4 regions of the Streptomyces sp. NPDC047079 genome follow, and region 4 is predicted to be linked to each of the others. Evidence: riboswitches for the same ligand, from Rfam matches in the RefSeq annotation. Region 4 holds a riboswitch; each other region holds the start of a gene.

Region 1 (7,376 bases), on a different contig from region 4:
TGACCGCGGTGACCACGCTCATCCCGTGGGCGCCGAGCGCCAGCATGGTCTTCAGGTCGGCCTGGATGCCCGCACCACCGCCGGAGTCGGATCCGGCGATGGTCAGCACACGGGGCGGCGCGGTCATGCGCGACCCTCCTCTCGGGTCTCTCCGCTCCCTTGGGCCCGTCCGGTCCCTTGCGGCACTTCGGTCTTCCGGTTCCTTCCGGCTTCTCGGGCACGCAGCGGCGCGTACACCGCGAGTGCCACCGTGAACGCCACGTAGTACGAGACGTCGGCGCCGTGCAGCGCGCGGGCGACCGGGCCCACGTACAGGCCGGTGTCCATGAACGGCACCGCGGCCGCGAAGGCGACGACGAACGCCAGCAGTGGGGGCCACGCCGGCCGCGGCCGGGCCGTCTCGGCGGTGAGATCGATATGGGTGCCGCGCCGGGCCAGCCAGTCGACGACCACGATCGCCACGAACCCGGGGATCCAGTAGCTCACGAACAGCAGGACGTTCTGGAAACGGGCCGTGGTGTCGGCCGCGTGCATCCACAGCACCAGCGGGAAGCCGAGCACCACGGCAAGCGCGGCCGCCACCGGACGCGGCACGCGCACGCCCACGGTCTGGAGCGCCAGGGAGCCGCTGTAGTCGTTCATCGCGTTGCTGCACAGTGCCGCCAGCGCCACGGCCAGCAGCCCGAAGGCACCCGCCGTGCCCCCGCCCAGCAGCGCCTCGACCCCCGCCGCCGTCTGATCGGTGAGCGCGGAGGCGCCCCACAGCCCGAGGACCTGCACGGCCACGAAGGACACCACGAGCCCGAGCAGCGTGCACCAGAACATCCGGGAGCGGGAGGTGGCACGCGGCAGATAGCGGCTGAAGTCACTGGCGTACGGGGCCCACGACAGGGCCAGGCTGAGCGCGATGGTGCTGGTCAGCACGAACGCGCCCGCGCGGTCGGCGCCGTGCGCGCTGCCCGTCGCGGCCGGATGCACGCTGCCGGACATGCGCAGGGTGATCAGCGCGAAGGCGGCCGCGAGGACGAAGGTCATGACGATCTGGAGACGGTGGATCGCCTCGTAGCCGAGGACCCCCAGGGCTCCCTGCGCGAGCATCACGACAAGGACACCGAGCCAGAACGGCCAGCCGCACAGCCGGGCCAGCGCGTCCCCGCCGAACAGCCCGATCAGCGCGTCCCAGGCGACCGACGACAGCCACTGAAGCACCCCGGGCAGTGCCACCGCGCGCCCGAACGCGAGTCGGGCGAGCGGGAGCTGACCGGCGCCCGTGCGGCTGCCCCAGGTGCTCAGATACGCGGTCGGCACCGCCCCGAGCACCGTGCCGAGGACGACCGCGGCGAGCGCGGTGGTGAAGTCGAGGCCGAGCGCGATGCCGATGGTGCCGGTGAACACGCCGGTCATGGTCAGATTGGGCGCGAACCAGACCGTGAACAGGCGGCCCGCGCCTCCGTAGCGATGCTCCTCGGGGACCGGCTCGATGCCGTGCCCCTCGATGCGGAGATCGCCGGGAGCGGTGGGCATCCGTCCGTCGAAGACGGCTTGCCGGCTGTCGGCGGACAGCCCGCCGGAAACATGCGCCCAAGGCATGGAAGACATCCCTCCGCCAGTACGAACTGGTTCAGGTTCGACGGGTGTGATCTCAGCCCTCGGCGGGGCACCCCGTGTCCGGTACGGCGGCAAGACTAACCCGAGCCCTGGGATGTGCCATACGGAAGGGCTGCTGCCGGATCCGGCAGCAGCCCTGCTCCTGTGGCCGCGCGGTGTCAGCGCTCAGCGCCCGGCGGCCCTACGCCGCGTGCTCCAGGACTCCCTGCGCCACCTTCTTGTCCAGGGCCGCCCGCACCAACGCGGCGGACAGCACCGCAGGTTCGCTGTCCCCGGCGAGCCTCACCAGCTTCCCCGGGTCCTTGGGCAGCCCGAGCCGCTCCGCTCCGGACAGGGCCTTGGCGTCCAGGTAAGGGGCCACCTCCGGCCACACCCGCTGCACCTCCCGCAGGAAGATGTCGGCACCGGCCGGCCCGATCCCCGGTATCTCCTGAAGCAACCCGCGCAGCGTCGGAACGTCTCCGTGCGCCTCCTTCCGCAGCCGCCGCAGATCGCCTCCCCAACGCTCCATCAGCAGCTCGGCGCCGTCGCCGAGCTGGGTCGCCGTGCGCTCGTCGTAGCGCCGGTAGCCGCCCCGCCCCAGCGCGTCCACGCGCTCCTGCCAGTCGGCCCCGGCCATGCGCCGCGGATCCCGCAGACCCGCCTCCTGAAGCGCCCGCACCGTTTCGAGGGCGATCGAGGTGCGGATGCGGGCACTGAGCAGCAGGGCCATCAGCAGCAGCCGGTACAGCGGCTGCGGGGCGTCCTTGAGCGGGATGCCCGCCTCCTCCGCGTAGGTGCGACCGTGCTCGTGGACGAGTTCCCCGACGACACGGTCCGCCCTCTCGCTGCGGGACACGGCGGCCTCACTTCCCCGCTTTGAGCGGGTCGTGGCCGATCGACATCAACCGGTGGCGCCGGTCGTCGTCCTCGGCCTCCGGCTCGTTGTAGAGGTCCTGCTGGGCGGTCACGGTCTCCACGACCTGACGCATCACCCGGATGTCGTCGTCGGTCAGATCCATGCGCCGCTTCTGCAGTATCGCGAGGACGTGCCGCCCGGTCGGCGGACCCGCCTGCTCGGGCAGCGGCTCGGTGTCCTCGTCGGCGTCCCGGACCCGCAGCCAGGCCGCGAGTTCCTGGGAGGTCATGTTGACCACGCTGTGGAACTCGTCCCACAGCGCGTCCATCTCCAGGGCGTCGGTCATCGCGTACTCCTTTTCGCCCTCGGTGGCCCGGCAGGCCCTGCCCTTGGGGATTCAGTCCTCCCGCGGCCAGTTCTCGGCCTCGAACATCCAGCGCTGCTTCTCCAGCTCCGCGGTGAGTCCGATCAGCAGGTCCTGGGTGACCGGATCGGCCTTCTCCGTGGCGTCGATCCGAGCGCGCAGCCTTCCGATCGCCGCCTCCAGCGACTCCACCATCAGCCGCACGACGTCCGTGTCGCGCAGCCAGCCCTCCTTCGTACCCGGCAGCCCGAAGGTGGACGCGATGGTCTCCGGCCGCCCGTCCGGCGCGACGCCGAGCGCGGCGGCACGCTCGGCCACCGTGTCGGCGTACGAGCGTGCTGTGGCCACCACTTCGTCCAGCTGGAGGTGGATCGACCGGAACCTCGGTCCGACGATGTTCCAGTGGGCCTGCTTGCCGACGAGTGACAGCCCGAGCAGATCCACCAGGGTCTCTTGCAGGGCGTCCCCCGTGATTCGACGTGCGGGCTCGGGCAGGGTGCTGCGCACCACGGTCATCGCGCGCTACTCCTTGTCGGTCGGTGTGTCTGTCGGTGTGTCTGTCGGTCCTTCGAGGTCCGGAGCAGCTCGGCACGCTCTCTCTCACCGGTGCCACCCCACACGCCCGCCGTCTGCCCGCTGCGCAGCGCCCAGTCAAGGCACTCGCCGATCACCGGGCAGCGGCGGCAGACGCGTTTGGCGGCGGCGGTCTCCTCCGCCGCGGGCCCCGTCGATCCCACCGGGAAGAACAGGTCGGGGTCCTCGCCCTCGCATGCCGCGTGCCGCAACCACTCCATGGCCGCCCGGGTGCCCGGGACGCATGCGGTAAAACCCGGTGGGGAAGTCCGGGAGCGGGGCGGGAGCTTCCCGGTGGGCCGTCCGCGGTCTATAGTTCAAAACTAGCGGTGCTAATTAATGGTTGAGGCCGATCAGGAGTCCCGTGGTGCGTACCGTCCACTTCGCGGCAGCCCGCCGCACCCCCATCGGCAAGCTGCGCGGCGCCCTGTCCTCCGTACGCCCCGACGACCTCGCCGCCGCGGTGATCCGAGCTCTGGTCGCGGATGCGCCCGGCCTGGACCCGGCGCGCATCGACGACGTCTACTGGGGCGCGGCCAATCAGGCCGGCGAGGACAACCGCAACGTCGCCCGCATGGCCGCCCTCCTCGCCGGCCTGCCCGAATCCGTCCCGGGCGCCACGGTCAACCGGCTGTGCGCCTCCGGTCTGGAGGCGGTGACCACGGCCGCCCGCACGATCGCCGCCGGGGAGGCCGACATCGTGCTCGCGGGCGGCTCCGAGTCCATGAGCCGTGCCCCCTTCGTGCTGCCCCGCCCCGACGAGGCGCTCCCGCGCCGCATCGAGACCGCCGACACCCGCCTGGGCTGGCGACTGGTCAACCCCGCGATGAAGGACCTCCACGGACTGCTCTCCATGGGGGAGACCGCGGAGGAGGTCGCGCAGCGGTACGGCGTCGGACGCGTGCGCCAGGACGAGTTCGCCCTGCGCAGTCACCGGCGTGCCGCGGACGCCCGCAAGAACGGGTGGTTCGACGGCGAACTGCTGCCCGTCGCCAGGCCGGACGGGGTCCTGGTCGCCGCCGACGAAAGCGTGCGCGAGGACACCTCGTACGAGAAGCTCGCCCGACTCAAGCCCGTCTTCCGCGAAGGCGGCACCGTCACCGCGGGCAACGCCTCGCCCATGAACGACGGCGCCGCGGGACTTCTTCTCGTCAGCGAGGAGGCCCTCGACGAGCTGGGCCTCGAGTCCCTCGGCCGCTATGTCGCGGGCGCCTCGGCCGGAGTCCACCCGGACGTCATGGGCATCGGACCCGTCCCCGCCACCGAGAAGGCCCTCGCCCGCGTCGGCTGGACGATCGGCGCCATCGAGGAAGCCGAACTCAACGAGGCCTTCGCCGCCCAGACCCTCGCCTGCGTCGACCGTCTCGGCATCGACCCGGATCTGGTCAACCCCGACGGCGGCGCCATCGCACTCGGGCATCCGCTCGGCTGCTCGGGTGCCCGCATCCTGACGACCCTGCTGCACCGCATGCGCCGCACCGGGGCGTCACGCGGGCTCGCCACGATGTGCGTGGGGGTCGGGCAGGGCAGCACGGTGCTCGTGGAACGGCCCTAGCCGAATGCTTCCCACGCCCCGGCGACAGTCCACGGTGGCCCCCGCTCGGTCAGCGGCGAACCCAGCTGCGCGCCGACTTCCGCACGCGCGCGGCCACGAGTGTCGCGCAAGAGCCCGCGTAAGCTCTTGGCCCGGCGCTCATCCCCTCTTCAGCTGCTGAGTTTCTTTGCGAGACTATCTATCATCAGCAGTATGAAACGGACGTCGTTCGCCAACTGGCCGTGCTCCATCGCGCGGACCCTTGATCTGTTGGGTGACCACTGGACGCCTCTCGTCGTGCGCGAGGCGTTCTACGGCATCCGCCGCTTCGACGAGTTCCAGCAGGAACTGGGCATCGCCCGCAACACGTTGACCGATCGGCTGCACCGCCTGGTGGACGAGGGGGTGCTGGAAAAGCGGCTCTACGAGACCGAGCCGCCGCGCTACGACTACGTCCTCACGGAGAAGGGACGTGACCTCTTCACCGTGCTGGCCACGATGTCCCGGTGGGGCGACCGATGGCTGGCCGGCGAGGAGGGCGTCCCGGTGGTGCTCCACCACGACGCGTGCGACCACGACACCACGGCCGAGGTGGTGTGCTCCGCCTGTCGCAAGCCCCTGGTGGCCCAGGAGACGTCGATGCGGATGGGGCCCGGTTACCCGGAACGGCTCAAGCGCCGGCCGGATGTGCGGCGGCGGTTCGGTACGGCCTGAGCGCGGCCCCCGAGCACAGCGTCTTGACAGGTAAGTCTCATAAAGCAACTCTTATGGCCACATCCTTGAGACGAGGAGGCCGGTGGACGTGGAGTGGACGGGCGCGCGCTACGCGGACAAACCCACGGTCGAGGTGCGGACCTGGATCGACGCCCCGCCGGAAAGGGTGTGGGCCCTGGTGGCCGACATCGCCTTGATGCCGGCCATGAGTGAGGAACTCCAGTCGGTCGCTTGGCTCGACGGCGCCGACGCACCTACCGTGGGCGCCAGGTTCGTCGGCCACAGCAGGCACGAGGCGTTCGGCGAGTGGTCGACGACCTCACATGTGATCGAGTGCGAACCGCAACGGCTTCTCGCCTGGGCCGTGGAAGACCCCGCCGCCCCCTCCGCGATCTGGCGTTTCCGCCTTCGGGCCGAGAACGGCGGGACGGAACTGTCGGAGTGCGTGCAGCTCGGCCCGGGTCGTTCCGGGCTGTCCTTCGCGATCGACAGGATGCCGGACAAGGAACAGAAGATCGTGTTCGTGCGGCTGCGCGAGTTCGAGCGGAACATCGCCTTGACCCTCGAGCAGATCAAGAAGCGGGCGGAGGCGTAATGCGCACGGCCACCACGATCGAGGCCTCGGGCGGCGAGCACTGGGCCGAGACGGCGGACTTCGTCGTCGAGGCGGAGAAACTGGGCCTGGACATCTGCTGGGTCGCCGAGGCCTGGGGCTCCGACGCTCCCTCCGCGCTGGGCTACTACGCGGCGCTCACCGACCGGATGCTCCTGGGGTCCGGCGTCATACAGCTCGGCACACGCACGCCGGCCGCCGTCGCGCAGACCGCCATCACGCTGTCCAATCTCTCCGGCGGACGCTTCCTGCTCGGCCTGGGCGCCTCGGGCCCGCAGGTGATCGAAGGGCTGCACGGAGTGCCGTTCGCCCGGCCGCTGCGCCGTATGCGGGAAACCGTCGAAATTGTCCAGCGGCTGCTCGGCGGCGGCAAACTTTCCTACTCCGGCACGGAGTTCACCATCCCGCTGCCCGGCGGTGAAGCAGTCCCGATGCGGCTGTCGATGCGGGCCGAGCACCGAGTCCCTGTGTATCTGGCCGCGTTGTCGCCGGCCATGTTGCGGCTCACAGGCGAAGTAGCCGACGGCTGGCTGGGAACCAGCTTCGTACCCGAGGGTGCGGAGGACGCCTACTTCACCCACCTCGACGACGGTCTGGCCCGCAGCGGCCGGGCCCGCGCCGCCCTGGACGTCTGCCAGGGCGCAGAGGTCGCCTTCGCGGCGGATGAGGAGGCCCTCGGCGCGATGATCGCTGGGCGCAGGAAGGAACTGGCCTTCAGCCTGGGCGGCATGGGCTCGGCGTCCACCAACTACTACAACAACGCCTACAGCCGCCAGGGATGGGCCGAGGTCGCAGCGGAGGTGCGCGAGCGGTGGCGGGCCGGTGACCGGGACGGCGCGACAGAGCTGGTGACCGACGAGATGGTACTGGGTACGACGCTGATCGGCACCGAGACCATGGTGCGCGAGCGGCTCCGGGTGTGGCGCGACGCCGGCGTCGACACCGTGCGCCTGTACCCGGCCGGGGAGACCCTGCAAGCACGGCTCGCCACCCTGGCCAGGGCGATCGAACTGGTACGAGAGGTGGACGGCGCGTCTTGACGATCCAAGACGGTCGACGCGGGCTGCCCTCAGCCGATCGCGCCCCTCGTCCCGCCCGAACAGCTCGTCCACTTCCCAAATGCAAGGTGCCG
Region 2 (7,376 bases), on a different contig from region 4:
CACCGATCTGCTGGCCGCCGCCCGCCGCTACGGACTGCGTGTTCCCGAGGACCTGCTGCTCGTCTGCTGCAGCGAGTCCGCCGTGTACGCGAGCACCGAGCCGCCCGTCACGACGCTCTCCCTCAAACCGCGCCGGATCGGTACCGCCGTGGTCCAGCTCCTCATCGACGCCATCGAGGGGATCGAGTCGGACCAGCCGGTCGAGCAGGTCATACCGACGGAGTTGATCGTGCGCACATCGTCCCAGCGACGGCCGCCACGCACCACGGTCAGCCCGCCCCGGTCGCCCGGGCAGGGGTAGCCCGTGGCTGATCCACGGATGACGCACAGGTTGCCCGCGGGCGGGTGACGCACAGGTCACCCGCAGGCGGGTGACGTACCTGGTCGCAGCAGGGAAAGCCCCGCTCATTTGGGGCGAAAGCCGCGGTGACCGGGGGTCCTTCCCCGATTCACCACCCCTGGGTCATCACATGGCGCGATCCGCATTCCTATGATGGGCCCACGACACCGCGGACCGCTGCGACCAGGCAGTCCGATGCGGTGCAGATGCGGCGCGATGGTGGAGGGGTCGATGACTCAGGGGGCCGGTCAGGGACCCGAGGTGGAGCAGGCGGCGGCGTTGCGCGACTTCCGGGTGCCCGCATACGTCCACGAGACCGGTCCCTACGCACAGAGCACGCCCCCCGGTGAGGTCACCGGGCCCGTCGCGCCACCGGAGGCGTATCCGCACGGCTACTCCGACGCGTACACGCCCACCGAGCGGGACCTTCCGGTCATCAACCCCGGCGACACGCCCCAGGTGACCGCCGACCCGGCGACCGCCCCCGCCGCGCATCCCGCCGAAGGCCCCGGACCGCTGTTCGTGGTCGGGGACGTCCACGGCTATCTGGACCAGCTCGTCGCCGCGCTCCAGGAAAAGGGGCTCATCGACGCCCAGGGCCAGTGGTCCGCGGGCACCGCGCGGCTGTGGTTCCTCGGGGACTTCACCGACCGCGGACCCGACGGCATCGGCGTGATCGACCTGGTGATGCGGCTGTCCGCGGAGGCGGCCGCGGCCGGCGGCTACTGCAAGGCGCTCATGGGTAACCACGAGCTGCTGCTGCTCGGCGCCAAGCGGTTCGGTGACACGCCCGTCAACTCGGGCGCGGGCACCGCCACCTTCCAGGCGGCCTGGCTGCTCAACGGGGGCCAGAAGACGGACATGGACCGCCTCCAGGACCACCACCTTCAGTGGATGGCCCGTCTCGACGCGGTGGAGGAGGTCGACGGACACCTTCTGGTCCACTCGGACACCACCGCCTACCTCGACTACGGCGACTCCATCGAAGCGGTCAACGACACCATCCGCGAGACGCTCACGCGCAATGACGCGGACGAGGTGTGGGATCTCTTCCGGAAGTTCACCAAGCGCTTCTCCTTCCGCGACGAGGGCGGCGCCGACGCCGTACGGTCCCTGCTGGAGACCTACGGCGGCCGGCGGATCGTCCACGGCCACAGTCCCATCCCGTACCTGCTCGGCGAGGTCGGCTCGGAGGACGGCGACGACGCAACGGGTCCGGTCGTCGAAGGCCCCCACGTCTACGCGGACGGCCTGGCGATCGCGATGGACGGCGGTGTGACCATGGCCGGAAAACTGCTGGTCCAGCAACTCCCCTTGGACCACTGAGCGTTCGACGGGCAGGCATCTCCCGGCGGGGAACCGTCCAACGAGTACCCGAACCGGGCGGCAATTTCTGGAAACCCCCTGTCACCGTGTGCCGTCGCCGCTCTACCATCGGCTTATCCGTAGCAGGCTCCCCTCCGTTTCTGCCCAACGGCTCGTCAGCATGCCGAGCCACAAGCCCTACGGAGCATCGGGGGATGCACATGAACAGCGTTCCGCAGCACCTGCTGAGCGAGGACCGCCAGGACTACGAGCGGATCCTCGGTGAGGCGCTGCGCTCCGCGCCACACCGCCCGGATCTGGCCGCTGTGGGACAGCGGCTCAACCCCGAACAGCTGCGCACCATGGCGCTGAACGCCACCGCCCTCATCACCGCGGCGGCGACCGAGGAATACCAGCACTATGTGAAGGTCCGCGAGGAACTGCGCCGGCCGGCGCCGTCCACCCCGCCCGTGCACGAGAGCGGCGAAGCACGCGACTCCACCGAGCCGGAGACGGACGGCCAGGGGCTCGCCGCCACCGTGGGAGAGGCCGCGGCAAGCGCCGGAGCGGGGGCCGTCGTCGCGGTCCTCGCCCCGTTCCTCGCCGGTGCCGCCGCGGCGATCTTCCTGCTCGTGGGTTACATCCTCAAGATGGTCAACCCCGATCAGGCGTTCGCGCGGACCCTCCTGACCACCGGGTGGGTCTTCGGCGCGGTGACCGCGGCGGCGATCCTCGTCGCCGCGATCGGTCTGTTGCTCACCGCGCTGCGCAACAGCGCATCGGCCCGGGATGCCGACGCCCAGAACGCGCTGGCTACGGAAGTGGCGCGGGCTCGGGAGGCCTGGCACGAGGCACTGCTGGAGCGTGGCATCCTGCCGTTCCTCCGCGAGGCCCTCGCCGACCCGGGAAGGGCCGCGATGAGCCGAAAGGCACCCGAAACGACGCCCAGCCGCATCCCACACCTCGGCTACGACCGCCCGGGCTTCAGCAGCCCGGACAGCGGCCCCACCGCGGGTCCGCGCCCCAGCTTCAGCAGCCCGGACTTCACCAGTCCGGACTTCGGGGGCCCGGAACACCAGCCGGAGTGACGGATCTCGGCCGACATCCCGCCGGCCGAGGTGAAACCGTCGGCGGACCGGGCCGACCGGCCGCCGGACCGTCACCCGGAGCCGGCCCCACCTCCGGGCCCTCGCCCGGAGCCGGTCCCGAACCGCGACATCCACCGAAGCCGGCCCGCCCTTCCGAAGGAGCGCGGGCCGGGACTTCAGCGCGCGCCCTGGACCGGCACTGCGCGACGGCGGATCACTCCGCGATCGGCAGATACACCCGGTTCCCGCTCGCCGCGAACTCCTTCGACTTCTGGAGCATCCCCTCGGCGATCTCGTGCTGCGTCGCGCCCTCGGCCGCCTCACCGCCGAACCGCTCGGTGATGCTCTGGCTGATCTTCATGGAGCAGAACTTCGGACCGCACATCGAGCAGAAGTGGGCGGTCTTGGCAGGCTCGGCGGGGAGGGTCTCGTCGTGGAAGTCACGGGCCGTGTCGGGGTCGAGGGCCAGGTTGAACTGGTCCTCCCAGCGGAACTCGAAACGCGCGTCGGACAGCGCGTCGTCCCACTCCTGCGCACCCGCGTGCCCCTTGGCCAGATCGGCCGCGTGGGCGGCGATCTTGTAGGTGATGACGCCGGTCTTGACGTCATCACGGTTGGGCAGGCCCAGGTGCTCCTTGGGGGTGACATAGCAGAGCATGGCCGTGCCCCACCAGGCGATCATCGCGGCGCCGATACCGGAGGTGATGTGGTCGTACGCCGGCGCGATGTCCGTGGTCAGCGGACCCAGCGTATAGAACGGCGCTTCATCGCAGATCTCCTGTTGCAGGTCGATGTTCTCCTTGATCTTGTGCATCGGGACGTGTCCCGGGCCCTCGATCATGGTCTGTACGTGGAAACGCCTGGCGATACGGCCGAGTTCCCCGAGCGTGCGCAGTTCCGCGAACTGCGCCTCGTCGTTGGCGTCCGCGATCGAACCGGGCCGCAGGCCGTCGCCCAGCGAGTAGGTGACGTCGTAGGCCGCGAGAATCTCGCAGAGCTCCTCGAAGTTCTCGTAGAGGAACGACTCCTTGTGGTGTGCGAGGCACCACGCGGCCATGATCGAGCCGCCGCGGGAGACGATGCCGGTCTTGCGGTTCGCCGTCAGCGGTACATACGCCAGGCGCACCCCCGCATGGACCGTCATGTAGTCCACGCCCTGTTCGGCCTGTTCGATGACCGTGTCCTTGTAGATCTCCCAGGTCAGCTCCTCGGCCCTGCCGTCGACCTTCTCGAGCGCCTGGTAGAGCGGCACCGTGCCGATCGGCACAGGGGAGTTGCGCAGTACCCATTCACGGGTGGTGTGGATATTGCGGCCGGTGGACAGGTCCATGACCGTGTCGGCACCCCAGCGGGTCGCCCAGGTCATCTTCTCGACCTCCTCCTCGATCGAGGAGGTCACCGCGGAGTTGCCGATGTTGGCGTTGACCTTGACCAGGAAGCGCTTGCCGATGATCATCGGCTCGATCTCCGGGTGGTTGACGTTCACCGGCAGCACCGCGCGACCCGCCGCGATCTCCTCGCGGACGATCTCGGGAGAGACGTTCTCCCGGAGAGCCACGAACTCCATCTCCGGCGTGATCTCCCCGCGGCGCGCGTACGCGAGCTGCGTCACCGCGTTGCCGTCGCGGCCACGGCGCGGCTGGCGCGGGCGTCCCGGAAACACCGCGTCGAGGTTGCGCAGGCCGCCACGCGGCGAGGTGTGCTTGATCCCATCGTCCTCGGGACGGACGGGACGGCCCGCGTACTCCTCGGTGTCGCCGCGAGCGGTGATCCAGTTCTCCCGCAGCGGCGCAAGGCCCCTGCGGACGTCCGTCTCGGCGACTGGATCGGTGTACGGACCGGAGGTGTCGTACAGGGTGACCGACCGCCCGTTGGTGAGGTGCACCTGACGGACCGGCACCCGCAGGTCGGGGCGAGAGCCCTCGATGTACGCCTTGTGCCAGCCGATGGACTTCCCGGCCTCCTGGGGCTCGTCACCCTGGACGGAGGCAGGCGTGCGTACGTCCTTGATGGTCATGAGACCTACTCCCTACGCCGGCATTACCCGGTAACAGGTTCAGCGGTCGACGCAGCAGTTCCCGCCCGCCGATGTTCCACGTGAAACATCGCGTCTGCGGAGTCAGCGCCCTCTCAGCCCGGTGCTCCGAGCTCCCGCGTGTGCAAAGGTGCCTTCACGCTAGCGTCTTGTTGGGCAAGCTGAACAGTGGGCCTCACGCGTTCCTTGCTTCGACCGGGAGACCCAACCGGCCACGGTGACCACGGTCGTGGCGGTGGACTGCGCATCCGTGAACGCCTCGGCTGGGACCACGCCCGGCTGCACCTCCATCGCCAGGGACCCGTCGGCCCCACAGAAGCCGACCGGCACCTGCAAGAAGGCGCCGGTCCACATCGACACCGGCAAGGACAAGGGCGGTACGTTCACGGAGATCGTCCAGCCGGACCAGTCACGGCAGTCGGCCCCCGCCCGCAGGGGTCGAGGGCGCCGCCGCAAGCGCAGAGACTTCCCACACCGGGACCGAAAGAGGCCCAGGCCGAAAGACGCCCCCGCAGAACCGTTACGGCATATCCGCGCGCCCGTACCGCCTTGAAGGGACGGTTTACGGCGCGAGGAACCGTTACGGCCCGAGGAACCGTTACGGCGCCGCGCGCGGTCTCAGCCCGCGCTCTGCTCCTCCGCCAGGATCCGGTCCAGCGCCTCGTCCAGATGCGCGTCGAAGTCGGCGAGAGATCCCTCCTGCCCGAGCGGCACCAGCTTGTCGGTGCGGTCGAGAAACGCCACCAGGGGCACCGCACCCGACCGGAACAGCGCGCGGTCGCCGCCCACCTGGAGCCGGATCAGCACATCACCGAAGGTGTCCGGCTCGGCGGGCGCGATGTGCACATCGCCGTCGCCGCACGGCCGACCCACCCCGTCCACCAGCAGCTCACGACCGAAAGCCCAGGTCACGGGTGCGTCGCCGGGCAGATGGAAGGTCAGACGCACCGCATAGGGATCACAGGTCTCGTAACACAGCTCCACCGGAATGCGGAAGGAGAGCTCCTCGGACACGAGAAAGCTCATCATGACCTCTGCCTGCACCGACTTGCGCATCGTCTACCCCGTCAGTAGCCGTCGACTGGCCAGGAATGATCACCCTGACACCTGCAGGAAGTTTGCTGAACGTGTATGGCAGATCACAAGGAGTGAGTTTTCAGATGCTGATAGAGAAGGCGAGTGTCCCTAGCAGTCTGCCGGTCTCCGCCTGCAGCTGACGGGCCGCCGGCAGCAACCGGTCGGCCTGGTGGGACGGCAGGGAGATGGCCACCGCCGCGGCCGTCGTACCCGCGGTGAGGGGGATCGCGGCGCAGGCCGCCCCGAGCGCGTACTCCTGGCACTCGACGACGGCCTCCATCGGCCCCAGGCGCTCCAGACGGCGCTCCAGGCTGCGGTTGTCACGCACCGTGTACGGAGTGAGGGGGTGCACCGGATAGCGATCGAGATGGTCGTGCCGGGCCTCTTCGTCGAGCTGTGACAGCAGGCACTGACCGAGCGCGTGCGCGTGCCCGGTCTCCCGGAAGTCGGCCCACTCTCCGACCGCCGGACCGTCCGGGCCGGCGGCAACACCGAGGACCTCGATCTCACCCTCGCGGTAGACCGCGTAGTAGACCGGGACACCGATCGAATCACGCCATTGTGCGAGCGCGTCGTTCACCATGCTGCGACGTTTCTGCTGGGCCGCGGTGGCGCCCAACCGCTCGGCGGCCTCCCCGAGGAAGAACAGGCCCTTCTCCCGCCGCAGATAACCCTCATGAGTCAGGGTGCGCAAGAGGTGGTACGCCGTGGGAAGCGCCAGACCGACCTCACGCGCCAACTGCTTGGCGGGAGCCCCGTACGCATGCTCGGCGACGGCCTCCAGCAGCCGCATCGCCCGCTGCACCGATCCGATGAGGGTGGTGGACTGTGCCGGCGCGGGCGGAAGGTGCTCTTCCGCCGGTGAGGCGCGCCGCTGTGCGGGCGGCGTGGCTGAGTAGGCGGGTGCGGTGCCAACCGTGGCCAAAGGTCACTCCCGGAGCACGAGGGTGGGCCTCCCGTGCGGGGACACGGGAGGGGGATGCGCCGTGCGCGGGACCTGCCGCGCGCCGGGCTCCGGACTTTAACGGCCACCCACCGGCCACCGGCGGCACCACCGGGAAAACTTCCCTCGCCCGAGGGAACCTCGGATTCCTTACCGGCGGCCCGTTGCCGTCCGCTAGCCCGGCCCCCTGACGTCACGTGGAGCCGCTCCCCGCCCGGTGTGCCCCGGGTGGTTCACCAGTCGCCGCGCGAGGACGAACTCGACATGAACTTCCGTACGACGTAGATCAGTCCACCGACCAGAGCGACGAAGAGCAGCACCTTGAACAGCAGCTGGATGACGAAACCGACGACGGTCGCTATCACGCTGCCGAAGACGACCAGGGCGATGACCGGCACCGCGATCCACTTCACCCACCACGGCAAACCAGCGAAGATCTCTCGCATCGCCCTCGTCCTTGTCTTGTCCGCCCGTTGCCCCGCGTACTTTTCGGGGGCTGCGCAACCGGGTCCTTCTGTGCTGCTTCGATGCTAGGACCGCGCGGGGGCGGAACACGGACCTCGCGCCCCTTGTCCTCCCCTGATCGTT
Region 3 (7,376 bases), on a different contig from region 4:
TGCACCACGAGGATCGCGCCGACCGCCAGGAACTGAATGATCGTCAGCACGGCGGCCGTGGACAGGTCGAAGATCTCCGAGGTCTGCCGGTAGATCTCCACTTCCAGCGTGGAGAAGGTGGGGCCGCCCAGGATCTGCACCACACCGAACGAGGTGAACGTGAACAAAAAGACCATGAGGGCGGCGGCGGCCACGGCCGGGCCCAGGGCGGGCAGCGTCACCGTCCGCCAGGCGGTGACGCGGGAGGCGCCGAGTACCCGTGCGGCCTCCTCCTGACGCGGGTCGAGCTGCGCCCACAGGCCGCCGACCGTGCGGACGACGACCGCGTAGTTGAAGAAGACATGGGCGAGCAGGATGGCCCACACGCTCGTGTCGAGCCGGACGCCCCACAGGTCGTCGAGGAGTCCGCCGCGGCCGACGAGGGCCAGGAAGGCCGTGCCGACGACGACCGTGGGCAGCACGAACGGCACGGTGACGACCGCGCGGAGCAACTGCTTGCCGGGGAAGTCCAGGCGGGCGAAGACGTAGGCGCCGGGCATCGCCACCAGCAGGGTCAGGGCGGTGGAGGCGAGAGCCTGCCAGGTCGTGAACCACAGCACATGCCGGATGTCGGACTGTGCGAGCACCTCCGCGACGCGGCCGGGGCGCCACACCCCGTCGACGCGCAGACCGCGCGTGACGATCGCGGCGACGGGGTAGGCGAAGAAGACCGCGAAGAACACGGCCGGCAGGGCCATGAGCCCGAACCGCGCCGCGCCGCCCCGGCTCCTCGGGGCTACTTCAGTACGAGCGACGTCCACGACCTGACCCACTGGTCACGGTTGGCGGCGATGTCCGCCGGGGCCATGGTCGCGGGGTCCTTGGCCGCGGGCCCGTACTCGGTGAACTCGGCGGGCACCGGCGCGCCCTGCACGACCGGGTAGACGTACATGTTGAGCGGCATGTCCTCCTGGAACCTCCTGCTGATCAGGAAGTCGAGGAAGGCCTTGGCGCCCTTGGGGTTGTGGGCGTTGCTCAGCAGACCCGCGAACTCGATCTGGCGGAAGCAGGTCCCGGTCGCGACGCCGGTCGGCGCGGTGTCGGGCCGCGGCTTGGCGTAGACGACCTCGGCGGGCGGCGAGGAGGCGTAGGAGACGACGAGCGGCCGGTCACCCCCCGCCTTCCTGCCGGCGGCCGAACCGGAGAACTCCTGCTCGTAGGCCTGCTGCCAGTCGTCGACCACCTTCACGCCGTTGTCCTTGAGCTTCTTCCAGTAGCCCTGCCAGCCGGTGTCTCCGTACGCGGCGGCGGTGCCGAGGAGGAAGCCGAGGCCCGGCGAGGACGTGGAGACGTTCTCGGTGACGAGGAGGTTCTTGTAGGCGGGCTTGGTGAGGTCGTCGAAGGAGGCCGGCGGGGCGAGCCTGTGGTCGGCGAAGTACTTCTTGTCATAGTTGACGCAGATGTCGCCGTAGTCGACGGGCGTCACCCGGTGCTTGTCCTTGTCCAGCTGGTACTGCGCGCCGACCCGGTCGAGTCCCTTGGCCGCGTACGGCTGGAACAGACCGTTGTCGAGGGCCCGGGACAGCAGTGTGTTGTCGACGCCGAAGAAGACGTCGCCCTGCGGATTGTCCTTGGTGAGGATCGCCTTGTTGACGGCCTGGCCCGCGTCGCCGTCGGTGAGGACCCTGACCCGGTAGCCGGACTCCTTCTCGAACGCCGCGATGACGCTCTTGGAGGCGGCCCACGAGTTGTGGCTGACGAGGGTCACGGTCTTGGAGTCGCCACCGCTCCCGTCGGTGGAGCCGGACGATCCGCACGCGGACAGCGTGACCAGGCCCAGCCCGACGGCGACGGCCGCGAACTGCCTTGCGGTGATGCTCACTGAATTCCTCCTGGAGGTGACCAGGAAGAGACGCGGCCCTGCCCGGGAACCCTGAAGAGTCCCGGGCAGGGCGCAACAGCTCGAGTGAAGACCGAACTCCCTACCCAGAATGACCTGGGCGAGGTTCAGAGGGTCTGCGGGCTCTCCCGCACTCTCAGCGCTGTGGCGCTCCCCTGTCGGAATATGAAGATATGGACTATGACGGTATGGACGGGCTTCAGACTACCGCTCGGTGGCCGCCAGCTGGCCACACGCTCCGTCGATCTCCTGGCCCCGGGTGTCCCGGATGGTCACCGGCACCCCATGGGCGGCGATCGCCTCGACGAACGCCTTCTCGTCCTCGGGCCGTGACGCGGTCCACTTGGAGCCGGGCGTCGGATTGAGCGGGATCAGATTGACGTGGACGGGCTTGCCCTTGAGCAGCCGGCCGAGCCGGTCGCCGCGCCACGCCTGGTCGTTGATGTCCCGGATCAGGGCGTACTCGATGGACAGCCGGCGCCCGGACTTCTCGACGTACTCGAACCCGGCGTCGAGAACCTCGCGCACCTTCCACCGCGTGTTGACGGGCACGAGGGTGTCGCGCAGTTCGTCGTCCGGCGCGTGCAGGGAGATGGCCAGGCGGCACTTGAAGCCCTCGTCGGCGAAGCGGTGGATGGCCGGCACCAGCCCGACGGTCGACACGGTGATCCCGCGCTGCGAGAGCCCGAGCCCGTCCGGCGCGGGATCGGTGAGCGCGCGGATGGCGCCGACGACCCGCTTGTAGTTGGCGAGGGGCTCGCCCATGCCCATGAAGACGATGTTCGACAGCCGCGCCGGTCCGCCGGGGATCTCGCCGTCGCGCAGCGCCCGCATGCCGTCCACGATCTGGTGCACGATCTCCGCGGTGGACAGGTTGCGGTCCAGACCTGCCTGACCGGTGGCGCAGAAGGGGCAGTTCATGCCGCAGCCCGCCTGGGAGCTGATGCACATGGTGACCCGGTCGGGATAGCGCATCAGCACTGACTCCACGAGGGTCCCGTCGAACAGCCGCCACAGCGTCTTGCGGGTCGTGGCCTGGTCGGTCGACAGATGCCGCACGACGGTCATCAGCTCGGGGAGCAGCGCCTCCTGGAGCTTGGGGCGCGAGGGGGCGGGGATGTCGGTCCACTGCTCCGGGTCGTGCGAGTACCGCGCGAAGTAGTGCTGCGAGAGCTGCTTGGCGCGGAACGGCTTCTCACCGACCGCGGCGACCGCCTCCTTGCGCTCGGCGGGCGTGAGATCGGCAAGATGCCGCGGCGGGGTCTTGGCTCCGCGCGGCGCGACGAAAGTGAGTTCTCCGGGCTTAGGCATGGCTCAACCAGTGTCGCAGATCCAGTTGTGTGACCTGCGGCTGTCACTCACTACGACTGTCGTTAGTAGTGGCCACCGGTCACTGCCAAGCGGCCTCGGACGGCCCGGGGACGGCCCGGGGACGGCCCAGGGGCGATCACGCATCGGCTGGCCGCCACTCGCCGAGCCGCACCCTGACCTGGTGGTATGGGCGTGCCAGAAGACCTCACCCATGACGAAGGCCCCGAGTGCGGGCAGGTCCATCCCGGCGTGACGTGCTCGGTGACCTCCGGCCGCCCGGCAAGGGTTCGATCGATCCCGTCAGCGGCTGCCGCCACCGCCGGTCAGCCGGTCAGCCGGTCAGCCGGTCAGCCGGTCAGCCGGTCAGCCGGTCAGCCGGTCAGCCGGTCAGCCGGGAGATGGTGCGTTCGATGACCCAGCAGCGTCGCCCTAGTACTGCAGTGCGACTTCGTGGTCGGGTGTTTGGATGCCTCGGCGGGTCGCCGTTACTGCCCGAGGGTCGAGATCGATCTGACGGCTGACCATCTGCTGTCAGCGAATCCGCCTCGCCGGGCGGTGATCCCCGTGCTTGTGTGTCGGTATGGAGATCCTGGTTCTGGGCGGAACGGCATGGGTGGCTCGGGAGCTGTCGCGGCAGGCGATCGAACGCGGCCATCGGGTGACCTGCCTCGCGCGTGGCGAGAGCGGAGAAGTCGCGGACGGAGCGACACTGTTCGCCGCCGACCGGCGCGATCCGTCGGCGTACGATCCCCTGCTCGACCGGGTATGGGACGCGGTCGTCGAGGTGTCATGGCAGCCGGGCTTCGTTCGTGGAGCGCTCGACGTGCTGGGCAGCAAGGCCGGGCACTGGGTGTATGTCTCGTCCGGCAACGCCTACGCCTCCCACGCCACGCTGGGGGCAGATGAGTCCGCGACCCTGCTCGCCCCGACCGATCGGAGCGAGGTCGACAAGGAGTTGTACGGCGAGGCGAAGGTCGCCTGCGAGCAGGCGTCCACGGCCGCTGTGGGCGACCGCCTCCTCATCGCACGAGCCGGGCTCATCGGCGGCCCGGGCGATCACAGCGGGCGTTCCGGCTACTGGGTCGCCCGCGCCGCACGCGATCCACGAGGGCCGATGCTGGTCCCCGACACACCGGCCATGCCCACCCAGGTGGTCGACGTGCGGGACCTCACCTCCTGGCTGCTCGACTCCGCGGAGACGGGAACCACCGGCACATACAACGCTGTCGGCCCGGTCGTTCCGTTCGAAGAGTGGATCGAGCTGTCCCGCGCCGTCGGCGGGCACACCGGTCCGGTGGTCACCGCCGAATCGGCGTGGCTGCTCGCCAACGGCGTGGCCCAGTACATGGGGCCCGAATCGCTGGCGATGTGGCTGGTTGAGCCGGGCTGGGAAGGGTGGTCGGCCCGGGACGGGTCCTCGGCGCGCGCCGCGGGGCTGCGTCACCGGCCCCCGGCGGAGATGCTGGCCGACACACTGCGCTGGGAACGCGAACAGGGGCTGGACCGGGAAAGGCGCGCAGGCCTCAGCGCGCAGCGCGAGCGTGAGTTGCTCGACGCCCTCGGCTGACGGCGCTGGACCGGTCTCGCACACCCGAGCGTCTCTGCAGGCGCCTTCCGTTCCGACTTCCCGATCTCGTGGTGGGCCCGGCCCAGCGCTGGCGCGCGATGTTCGACCAGGTTATGGCCCGAATCGCAGGCCGGTTCGGGCGAGTTGAGCCCCGGGCCGCGGCCCGGGGTGCTTTCGCTCGTCCCGCAGCAGCGGACGGTTCCTGTGGTGGCTCCTTCTGCCGCGGAGTCGGCCGAGCAGGTGCCCGCGGTGGTGGCGTCAGAGGCGGCTGAGCTGCCGGATCCGTCCGGGCCCCAGCGGCGAGGGCCCGGCAGCCTGGCCGCCGACAGTGAGGGGCTCGCCGTCCTGTGGACGACGAGCCCCTCCGGCCGGACAGCGGAACCAGCGCCGCGGGAGTCGACCGTCAGCCGTTCCCGACGAAGAGAACGAGCAGCAGCCAGACCACCGGAGCGGTGGGCAGCAGGGAGTCGAGACGGTCCATGATGCCGCCGTGCCCCGGCAGCAGTGTGCCCATGTCCTTGATGCCCAGATCACGCTTGATCATGGACTCGCCCAGATCGCCCAGCGTGGCGCTCGCGGCGACGGCGAGACCCAGCAGCAGGCCCTGCCACCACAGGCCGCCGTCGATCAGGTACTGCATGCACAGCGCGCCCGCCCCCATGGCGAAGACCACCGCCCCGACGAGGCCCTCACGGGTTTTGCCGGGGCTGATGCGCGGGGCGAGCTTGTGCCTGCCGAACCGCCAGCCCACCGCGTAGGCACCCGTGTCACTGACGACCGTCAGGAGCAGGAAGGTCAGAACGCGCTTCGGGCCGTCGTCGGCCGTCAGCATCATGGCGACGAACGTCGCCAGGAACGGCACGTAGAAAGCCGCGAAGAGACCCGCCGTGACGTCCTTGAGATAGCCGGCCGGTGGTTCCGTCATCCGCCAGACCAGGACCGCGAGCGCGGTGAACGCCATCGCCACCCAGGCGCCCTCGGCACCCCGCACATACCCGGCGACGACCATCGCCGCACCGCCCAGCGCGAGCGGCACGAGGGGCGCCTTGATGCCCTTGCGCTCCTCCAGCCGCTTCGTCAGCTCCCACAGCCCCACCACGACGGCGACCGCTACGACGCCGACGAACACGGCCTTGACGATGAACAACGACACGACGATCACGACGCCGAGTCCGACACCGACCCCTATGGCAGCACCCAGGTCACGGCCCGCGCTTTTCTTCTGCGGGGCGGGTGCCGGGTACGGGGCGTCGGGCATGGGCTCCGGATTCTGCGAGGCCGCCCAGTGGGACGGCGGCGGCGTCTGGTCGCGGAACAAGGGGCCGCTCAGCCGAGCGGCCCCCCGGTCGTCATCCTGGTCTCCGCCTTGTGCGGGCACGTCGGGCACGATGGGCATGGGGCGAGTTTGCTGGGCGTCATGCGCATCGTACGCAGGACCCGCCGGGCCGGTCCGACCGACCGGTCCCTCGTCGGCGGGCCCCCAGTACCCGGTCTGTGGCGGCGCCCCCCAGGAAGAGTCGTTCATCAGACCTCGAGCAGCTCCGCTTCCTTGTGCTTGAGCAGCTCGTCCACCTGAGCGACGTACTTCGCGGTGGTGTCGTCGAGCTCCTTCTCCGCACGGCGGCCCTCGTCCTCGCCGACCTCGCCGTCCTTGACCAGCTTGTCGATGGCGTCCTTGGCCTTGCGGCGGACCGAGCGAATCGCGACCTTGGCGTCCTCGCCCTTGCTCTTGGCCACCTTGATGTACTCGCGGCGGCGCTCCTCGGTGAGCTCGGGGAACACCACGCGGATGATGTTGCCGTCATTGCTGGGGTTGACGCCGAGGTCGGAGTCGCGGATCGCCTGCTCGATGTTGCGCAGCGCGCTCTTGTCGAACGGCGTCACCACGGCCATGCGCGGCTCCGGCACCGAGAACGAGGCCAGCTGGTTGATCGGCGTCGGTGCGCCGTAGTAGTCGGCCACGATCTTGTTGAACATCGCCGGGTGCGCACGCCCGGTGCGGATCGCGGCGAAGTCCTCCTTGGCGACCACGACGGCCTTCTCCATCTTCTCCTCGGCCTCGAGGAGGGTCTCTTCGATCACCACTTGCTCCTGCGTGTCTTGAGTAGGCCCGGCAGCTGTTACTCGTCGGTCCGCGGCCGGCTGCGTCGCGTCTTATTCCTGCACGGTTCCGGACCGGCAGGTCATTGTCCATCCCCCGGCCAGGGTCCGTCGCCCCGACGGGCACCCCGGACGGGTCGGCGTCCGGTCAGTCCCGGCTGCCTTGGTCACCCACGAGTGTGCCGATCTTCTCACCCTTGACGGCCCGTGCGATATTGCCCTCCGCCAGGAGCTCGAAGACCAGGATGGGCAGTTTGTTGTCCCGGCACAGCGTGATAGCGGTCATGTCGGCGACCTTGAGGTCCCGGGTGATGACCTCGCCGTAGCTGAGCCAGTCGAACTTGACGGCCTCCGGGTTGGTCTTCGGGTCGGAGTCGTAGACCCCGTCGACGCCGTTCTTGCCCATGAGCAGCGCCTCGGCGTCGATCTCGAGGGCCCGCTGGGCGGCGGTCGTGTCGGTCGAGAAGTACGGCATGCCCATACCGGCGCCGAAGATGACCACGCGGCCCTTCTCCAAGT
Region 4 (7,376 bases):
CCGCTCGGCCCCGTCAGATCGTGCCCGGCGGCGAAGACATGGCAGGTGTCGAGACACACGCCCAGCCGGGGATGCGCGTCCAGGGCCTCGAAGTACGCCCCGAAGTCCCAGGTGCGCGAGCACAGGGAGGCGCCCTGGCCCGCGGTCGACTCCAGCAGGAGGTAGGGGTCGTCGTCGTGCGTCAGCTCGTCCAGCAGGGGCAGCACCCGCTCGCGCACCTGCCGCAGCGCGATCGTCCGTTCCCGTCCGCCGGTGGCGCTGCCGGTGTGCACCACGACACCCAGCGCGCCGATGTCACGGCCCCGGCGCAGCGAGTGCCTCAGCGACTCCACCGACCTCTCGACGGTCGCCTCGGTGTGCGAGCCGAAGTTGATCAGATACGGCGCGTGGACGTAGACCGGTATCGACCCGGCGGCACACGCGGCCCGGAACGCCTCGTCCTGCCGCTGACTGCCGGCGGGGGTCGCCCAGCCGCGCGGATTGGCGACGAAGACCTGCACGGTCTCGGCATCGATGTCCCGCGCGTAGGCCAGCCCGACGGAGTGCAGACCGCCCGCCACGGGGACATGACTGCCGATGGGATTGCGGGGGACGGCGGACGCGGCGAGGGCGCCACGAGACGGGGAGGTGCTCACCCCCCAAGGGTGTCACGCGTGCCCGGGCGCCCGAACGTCCGCTCGTCGCCGAGGCCCGTCAGCGGATCTTGATGGTGATGGTGGACCCCTTGGGCGCCTTCTGCCCGCCCTTCACCGACTGGTCCTTGACCGTGTCGCCGAACAGGCCCAGCAGGCCGCGGTCCTCCTCGACCCGGAAGCCCGCGCCTTCCAGGGCCTTCGTCGCGTCGTCGACGTTGTCGCCGACCACGTCCGGCACCTCCACCTGCTCGCGGCCCTTGGAGATCGTCAGCGTGACCGTGTCACCCTCGCCGGCCTCCTGGCCCGGGTCCGGGGACTGCCGGGCGACCTCCCCGGCGTCGAACTCGGAGGTGACCTGGGTGTCCGCGATCCTCACCTTCAGGCCCGCGTCCTCCAGCTCCGCCGTGGCGTCGTCGACGGAGGAGCCGGTCACCTCGGGCACCTGCACCGGGCTGCCCTTGCTGACGGTGAGCGCGATCGCCGAACCGCCGTGGCGTCGGGTGCCCGCACCCGGGTCCGTGCCGATCACGGAGCCCTTGGGCACGTCCTCGCTGAACGCCTGCGTGACCATGCCCGCGACCAGACCGGCCTTCTTCAGCCGGTCCTGCGCCTTGGCCAGCGGGTAACCCTTCACCTCTGGCACCCGTACCGTCTCGGGGCCGTCCGAGAGGGTCAGCGTCACCGAGTCGTGGGAGCGGATCCGCGCGCCCGCCGACGGGTCGGTGCTGATCACCGTGCCCCGCTTCACCGTGTCGCTGTACGCGTGGTTGACCGGGCCGGCCTCGAGTCCGGCCCCCTTCAGACGCGCCCGGGCCTCGGCCTCGGTCTTCGCCAGCAGCGGTGGCACCTTGGTGAACTGGCCGGAGTTGATGTACCAGACGCCCGCGCCGACGCCGAACACCACCAGAGCGGCGAGGACGAGAGCGAGCAGCCCACGGGGGCGCGTGGAGCGCCCGGCGGGCTCGGGCGGCGGGGTCTGAAGCCGGCTCGTCCGGTTGAGCAGGGCCTCACCGTCCTCGGAGACCCCGTGGTCGCCGTGCCCCGGGCGGACCGGCAGCAGACGCGGGATCACGCTGGTGCGGTCCCCGGCGTTGTCGTGCTCCGAGGCGAGGGCCCCCGGCGGTACGGCGTCCAGCTGTTCGGCGGTGAGCGCGCTGCGCGCCTCGAGCACCCGGCCCAGCAGGGCCACCGCGTCGTCCGGACGCAGCTCGGGGCGGCGGGCGGTCGCCGCCGCGACCACGTCGTCGAGTTCCGCCGCCAGGTCCGGCACGGCGGCCGATGGCGGGGGCACGTCCTCGTTCAGGTGCTGGTAGAGCACCTGGGCGGGGGAGCCGCCTTGATGCGGTTTGGCACCGGTCAGCATCTCGTACAGGGCCACCCCGCAGGCGTACACGTCGACCCGGGGGTCGGCCGTGCCGTGTTCGATCTGCTCGGGGGCGAGGTAGGAGATGGTGCCGAGGACGGTGCCCGAGGTGTTGGTGACGGTGTCGACGGCCCGGACGAGGCCGAAGTCGGCCACCTTGACCCGGCCGTCGTCGCCTATCAGAACGTTCTCCGGCTTCATGTCCCGGTGGACGAAACCGGCACGGTGCGCGGCGCCGAGCGCGGCCAGCACGGGCTCCAGGATGTCCAGGGCGGCGCGCGGCTGGAGCGCCCCTCGCTCGCGCAGCACGTCACGCAGGGTGCACCCCGCGATGTACTCCATGGCGAGGTAGACATACGACCTGTCGGTGCCCTGGTCGAAGACCTGCACCACATTGGGGTGGGCGAGGCGCGCGACCGACTTGGCCTCCCGGATGAACCGCTCGACGAACGACGCGTCCGCTGCGAGCGCCGGGTGCATCACCTTGAGCGCGAGGACGCGGTCGAGACGGGTGTCCACGGCCCGGTAGACCGTGGCCATCCCGCCGATCGCGATCCGCGCGTCGACGCGATAGCGGCCGTCGAGCACCTGCCCGACGAGAGGGTCCTGAAGGGTCGTGTCCACGCAGGTGAGTCTACGAGGGACCCTGTCCGCCCTCTCTGTCACCGCTGCACCGGGGCAGGACTGCAGCCGAGATGTGACGCGCGCCGCACGCGCCCGCACGTCCGCCGCCCGCCCGCCGCGCGGCGCCGGACGGCGGGCCGGGACTCGGAAGGCGGGCCGGGACTCGGAAGGCGGCCGGGGCTCAGAAGGCGGGCCGCTCCGGGTCCAGCCGAGCCATGCCGTCCGTCGGCGACGATGCCTCCGCGAAGTGCCGGCGCGGAATGCGTCCCGCCTGCCGGGCCAGCCGGCCCGCCTCCACCGCGTGCCGCATCGCCTCCGCCATCAGGACCGGTTCCTGCGCCCGGGTGACCGCCGAGGCGAGCATCACACCCGCGCACCCCAGCTCCATCGCCAGGGCCACGTCCGAGGCCGTGCCCGCGCCCGCGTCCAGGATCACCGGCACGCGTGCGTGCTCCACGATCAGCTGGAAGTTGTGTGGGTTGCGGATGCCGAGCCCGGATCCGATCGGCGAGCCCAGCGGCATGATCGCGGCGCAGCCGACGTCCTCGAGCTTCCGGGCGAGGACGGGGTCGTCGTTCGTGTACGGCAGCACCGTGAAACCGTCGTCGACCAGCGTCTCGGCCGCGTCCAGCAGCTCGATCGGGTCGGGCAGCAGGGTCCGCTCGTCGGCGATGACCTCCAGCTTCACCAGATCCGTGCCCAGCGCCTCGCGGGCGAGACGGGCGGTGAGGACCGCCTCGCCCGCGGTGAAGCAGCCCGCCGTGTTGGGCAGCACCCGGATCCCGAGCCGGTCGAGCACGGACAGCACCGAGCCGTGCACCGAGGCGTCGACGCGCCGCATCGCGACCGTCGTCAGCTGCGTGCCGGACGCCACCAGCGCGCGCTCCATCACATCGAGGCTCGGCGCACCGCCGGTCCCCATGATCAACCGGGACGAGAACGTCGTACCACCGAGGACGAAGGGATCGTCGGCCATGGGATCAGCCTCCTTGGACTGCGGTGAGGACCTCGACGCGATCCCCCTCGGACAGGGGCGTCGACGGCCACTGCGCGCGCGGGACGACGGTTTCGTTGAGAGCGGCGGCCACGCCGGAGGGGGCCGCGGTGAGGGCCCGTACGACGGCGTCGAGCGCGGAGCCGGGAGCGAACTGGCGGGACTCCCCGTTGACCGAGATGTTCATGCGGGCTGCTCCGTGAGCGCGGCGGCGGCGAACCGCCGGGGGGTGAAGGGGCGGGCCTCGGCGGGCAGCTCGCCCGTGGCCAGGACACGGGCCATGACGTCACCGGTGACCGGGGTGAGCAGGACGCCGTTGCGGTAGTGCCCCGTGGCCAGCAGCAGGCCGTCCAGTTCCGTCGGGCCGAGCAGTGGCGCGTTGTCCGGGGAGCCCGGGCGCAGTCCGGCCCGGGTCTCGGTCAGCGGCAGCTCGGTGATCCCGGGGACCAGTTCGTGCGCGTCGCGCAGCAGCTCGTAGACCCCGCCCGCGGTGACCGTCGTGTCCCAGCCGAGCTCCTCGCTGGTCGCGCCCACCACCAGCTCGCCGTTCTCGCGCGGCACCAGGTAGAGGTGGCCGCCGCGGACGACGGCGCGCACGGTGCGGCTCAGGAACGGTGCGTACCGCTTCGGCACGGTCAGCCGCAGCACCTGCCCCTTCACCGGGCGCACGGGGGGCAGGACCTGGTCCGGGACCCCCGCGAGCCGCCCGCTGAGACTCCCCGCGGCGAGCACGATCTGCCCCGCGGCGAGGTCGGTGCCGTCGGCGGTCCTGATGCCGGCGGCCCGCTCCCTCAGCACCGTCAGCCGCTCGGCCCACTCCCGGTGGAAGACGACTCCGGCCCGTTCGCAGGCCGTGACCAGCGCCGCGACGAGCCGCCGTGGGTCGATCTGGTGATCGCCGTCGACCTTGAGCCCGCCGCGCACACCCGGCGCGAGCATCGGTTCCAGGCGCCGGCACTCGCGCCCGCTCAGCCACTCCGACGCCAGGCCGGAGCGCTGTTGCAGGGCGTGCAGGTCGCGCAGGTTGGCGCGGTCGTCGGTGTCCAGTGCGACGGCGAGCGTGCCGCACCGGCGGTAGCCGAGGTCCCGGCCGGTGGCCTCGGTCAGCTCGGCGGCGAAGTCCGGGTAGCGGCGGGCGGACTCCAGGTTGAGCGCGAGCAGCGTCTGCTCGCCGTAGTGCAGTTCGGTGACGGCGGCGAGCATCCCGGCGGCCACCTGGGCGGCTCCCCCGCCTGGGGAGGGATCCACCACGGTGGTGGCGAGTCCGCGCTGCGCGGCGCGCCAGGCCGTGACCAGTCCGATGATCCCGCCCCCGACGACGAGGACGTCTGAGGTACGTATGGGCGACATGGGCGTCCAGCCCCCTCCCTTCGCCGGTATGACCCGGATCAGGTTCGTACGGTCGGAGGCCGCCAGCCTCCCTCTCAGCCCGGTGCGTCCGGGCTCCCGCGAGTGCTTGTACGGGGGCCACCCTAGTCCGTGCCCGTCCGCGCCGGTAAGGGAGCCTCATGGGGGCGAGGTTGTGCGACCGTGCGGCGGGTAGGCGAAGAGGGACCGCCCCCCGGTTCCCGGTACACGCGCGGTCGGACGGGGTCGTGCCAGGCAGCGGGACGGGTGCTGTGCAGCAGGTCACTCAGCATGCCCCCTGACTGACACATTGTCAGTTGACTATGGTGATCAGGTGAGCGAGCAGACGCAGGCACGGGGCGGTTCGGCACGGCGCGTCGTCGTCGTGGGAGCGGGCATGGCCGGGGTGCAGACCGCGGTCGCCCTGCGTGAGCAGGGCTTCACCGGCACGGTGACGCTGATCGGGGCGGAGCCGCACCAGCCCTACGACAGGCCGCCGCTGTCCAAGGCCGTACTGCTCGGCAAGGCCGAGGGCTCCGCATTCGACGTCGACTTCGAGGCCCTGGGCATCGAGCTGCGGCTGGGCCGCGAGGTGGTCGGCCTGCGCCCAGGCGACCACGAGCTGGACACCGCCGAGGGCCCCGTCCCCTACGACGTGCTCGTCCTCGCGACCGGCGCCGAACCCATCCAGCTGCCGGGCGCGGAGGGCGTCCCCGGGGTGCATCTGCTGCGCACGCTGGACGATGCCGAGCGGCTGCGGCCGGTCCTCGCCCAGCAGCACGACATCGTGGTCGTGGGCGCGGGATGGATCGGTGCCGAGTTCGCCACCGCGGCGCGCGAGGCGGGCTGCGCGGTGACCGTGGTGGAGGCCGCGGACCGGCCGCTGGCGGGAGCGCTGCCCGCCGAGGTGGCCGCACCGATGGCGGCCTGGTACGCGGACAGCGGGGCCGAACTGCGCACGCACGCGCGTGTGGACCGCGTCGAGCCGGGGGCCGTGGTGCTCGACGACGGGTCCCGGGTGCCCGCGGGCGCGGTGGTCGTGGGCATCGGAGCGCGCCCGGCCACCGCGTGGCTCGCCGGCTCGGGCATCGAGCTGGGCGTGCACGGGGAGGTGCTGGCCGACGAGCATCTGCGCACGTCGTTGCCGGACGTGTACGCGGTCGGGGACTGCGCGTCCTTCCCTTCGGGGCGGTACGAGCAGCGCCTGCTGGTCCACCACTGGGACAACGCCCTCCAGGGCCCGCGCACGGTCGCCGCGAACATCATCGGGGAGACGCCGATGGCGTACGACCCCGTGCCGTACTTCTGGTCGGAGCAGTTCGGCCGGTTCGTCCAGTACGTGGGCCACCACGCGTCCGCCGACACGACGGTGTGGCGCGGGGACCCGGAGAGCCCCGCCTGGGCGGTGTGCTGGCTGCGCTCGGGCCGTCTGGTGGGCCTGCTGGCGGTGGGCCGCCCCCGGGACCTGGCGCAGGGCCGTCGCCTGATCGAGTCGGGCACCCCGATGGACCCCGACCTGCTGGCGGATCCGTCACGCCCGCTGAAGGAGGCGACGGCCTGAGGGCCGGGCCGTCCGTGCCGCCCCTTGGCATGCTCCGTCCGGCCCTCGGCATGCTCCGTCCGGCCCCTTGGCGTGCTCCGTTCGCGGGCAGGCCGGGGCCCTGCGTGTCCACCGCCGGAGGCAACCGGGCACTCCGCCGGAGGCGCCCCGCTTCCGACTGTCAGTCCGGGATGGCACGCTTGATCCCGTGACCGAGATTGACGCAAAGATCGATGCTCTCGTCCCCGCCTGGCTCACCGTCCCCGACATCGCCGAAGCACTCGGCGTCGAGGTGACCCGCGTGCGGCAGCTGGTCAAGGAGGGCCAGCTGATCGCCGTACGCCGTGGCGAGAACCGCGCACTGCACGTTCCCGCCGCCTTCATCGACGGGGACAAGGTGGTCAAGGGCCTGTCCGGCACCCTGACCCTGCTGCGGGACGACGGCTTTACGGTCGAAGAGATGATCGAGTGGCTCTTCACCTCCGACCCGACCCTGCCCGGTACGCCCGCGCAGGCACTCAGGGAGAATCGCGGCACGGAGGTGAAGCGTCGCGCTCAGGCGCTCGCCGTCTGAACCGATCGAGAACAACCATCCGGCGTACGGGTCGCGGGTCCACGGCCCCCGGCGATCGGCCGGCCCGCGCCCGCCGCGGCCCGTACGCCACCGACCCCCGGGGGGATCCACCGTGCCCGACACCGCCCGCACCGCCCGGCTCGCCGACGCCCGCGTCTACCTGTGCACGGACGCCCGCAAGCGCCAGGGCGACCTCGCCGGGTTCCTCGACGCGGTCCTGGCCGGCGGCGTCGACATCGTGCAGCTGCGCGACAAGGGCATGGAGGCGGCGGAGGAGCTGGAGCACCTGGAGGTCTTCG

What was found. A riboswitch is a leader RNA that binds a small molecule or an ion and turns the genes downstream of it on or off. The one in region 4 is predicted to bind thiamine pyrophosphate.
Region 1: another riboswitch for thiamine pyrophosphate. It lies ahead of ABZ823_RS20280 (cytosine permease); the one in region 4 lies ahead of thiO (glycine oxidase ThiO).
Region 2: another riboswitch for thiamine pyrophosphate. It lies ahead of thiC (phosphomethylpyrimidine synthase ThiC); the one in region 4 lies ahead of thiO (glycine oxidase ThiO).
Region 3: another riboswitch for thiamine pyrophosphate. It lies ahead of ABZ823_RS15355 (thiamine ABC transporter substrate-binding protein); the one in region 4 lies ahead of thiO (glycine oxidase ThiO).

Annotation. Positions count from the first base shown of each region.
Region 1 is NZ_JBEYUZ010000015.1:40,436-47,811, forward strand. Features, by position in the region: gene thiD (bifunctional hydroxymethylpyrimidine kinase/phosphomethylpyrimidine kinase) at 1-127, opposite strand, end outside; gene ABZ823_RS20280 (cytosine permease) at 124-1,590, opposite strand; TPP riboswitch at 1,582-1,675, opposite strand; gene ABZ823_RS20285 (endonuclease) at 1,790-2,446, opposite strand; gene ABZ823_RS20290 (DUF3140 domain-containing protein) at 2,454-2,792, opposite strand; gene ABZ823_RS20295 (DNA starvation/stationary phase protection protein) at 2,844-3,326, opposite strand; gene ABZ823_RS20300 (WhiB family transcriptional regulator) at 3,323-3,604, opposite strand; gene ABZ823_RS20305 (thiolase family protein) at 3,751-4,938, shown strand; gene ABZ823_RS20310 (helix-turn-helix domain-containing protein) at 5,131-5,631, shown strand; gene ABZ823_RS20315 (SRPBCC family protein) at 5,720-6,226, shown strand; gene ABZ823_RS20320 (LLM class flavin-dependent oxidoreductase) at 6,226-7,284, shown strand.
Region 2 is NZ_JBEYUZ010000003.1:107,247-114,622, forward strand. Features, by position in the region: gene ABZ823_RS05315 (LacI family DNA-binding transcriptional regulator) at 1-301, shown strand, start outside; gene ABZ823_RS05320 (metallophosphoesterase) at 557-1,666, shown strand; gene ABZ823_RS05325 (hypothetical protein) at 1,861-2,733, shown strand; gene thiC (phosphomethylpyrimidine synthase ThiC) at 2,948-4,750, opposite strand; TPP riboswitch at 4,743-4,898, opposite strand; partial or broken gene ABZ823_RS05335 (YibE/F family protein) at 4,959-5,186, shown strand; gene ABZ823_RS05340 (SsgA family sporulation/cell division regulator) at 5,387-5,824, opposite strand; gene ABZ823_RS05345 (helix-turn-helix domain-containing protein) at 5,925-6,659, opposite strand; gene ABZ823_RS05350 (DUF5326 family protein) at 7,022-7,234, opposite strand.
Region 3 is NZ_JBEYUZ010000009.1:201,261-208,636, reverse strand. Features, by position in the region: gene ABZ823_RS15360 (iron ABC transporter permease) at 1-800, opposite strand, end outside; gene ABZ823_RS15355 (thiamine ABC transporter substrate-binding protein) at 776-1,855, opposite strand; TPP riboswitch at 1,941-2,046, opposite strand; gene rlmN (23S rRNA (adenine(2503)-C(2))-methyltransferase RlmN) at 2,084-3,190, opposite strand; gene ABZ823_RS15345 (NAD-dependent epimerase/dehydratase family protein) at 3,771-4,757, shown strand; gene ABZ823_RS15340 (phosphatidate cytidylyltransferase) at 5,161-6,282, opposite strand; gene frr (ribosome recycling factor) at 6,282-6,839, opposite strand; gene pyrH (UMP kinase) at 7,006-7,376, opposite strand, start outside.
Region 4 is NZ_JBEYUZ010000006.1:199,677-207,052, forward strand. Features, by position in the region: partial or broken gene ABZ823_RS11800 (deoxyribonuclease IV) at 1-635, opposite strand, end outside; gene pknB (Stk1 family PASTA domain-containing Ser/Thr kinase) at 694-2,622, opposite strand; gene ABZ823_RS11810 (thiazole synthase) at 2,804-3,598, opposite strand; gene thiS (sulfur carrier protein ThiS) at 3,603-3,803, opposite strand; gene thiO (glycine oxidase ThiO) at 3,800-4,966, opposite strand; TPP riboswitch at 4,965-5,076, opposite strand; gene ABZ823_RS11825 (FAD-dependent oxidoreductase) at 5,298-6,524, shown strand; gene ABZ823_RS11830 (Rv2175c family DNA-binding protein) at 6,712-7,077, shown strand; gene thiE (thiamine phosphate synthase) at 7,190-7,376, shown strand, end outside.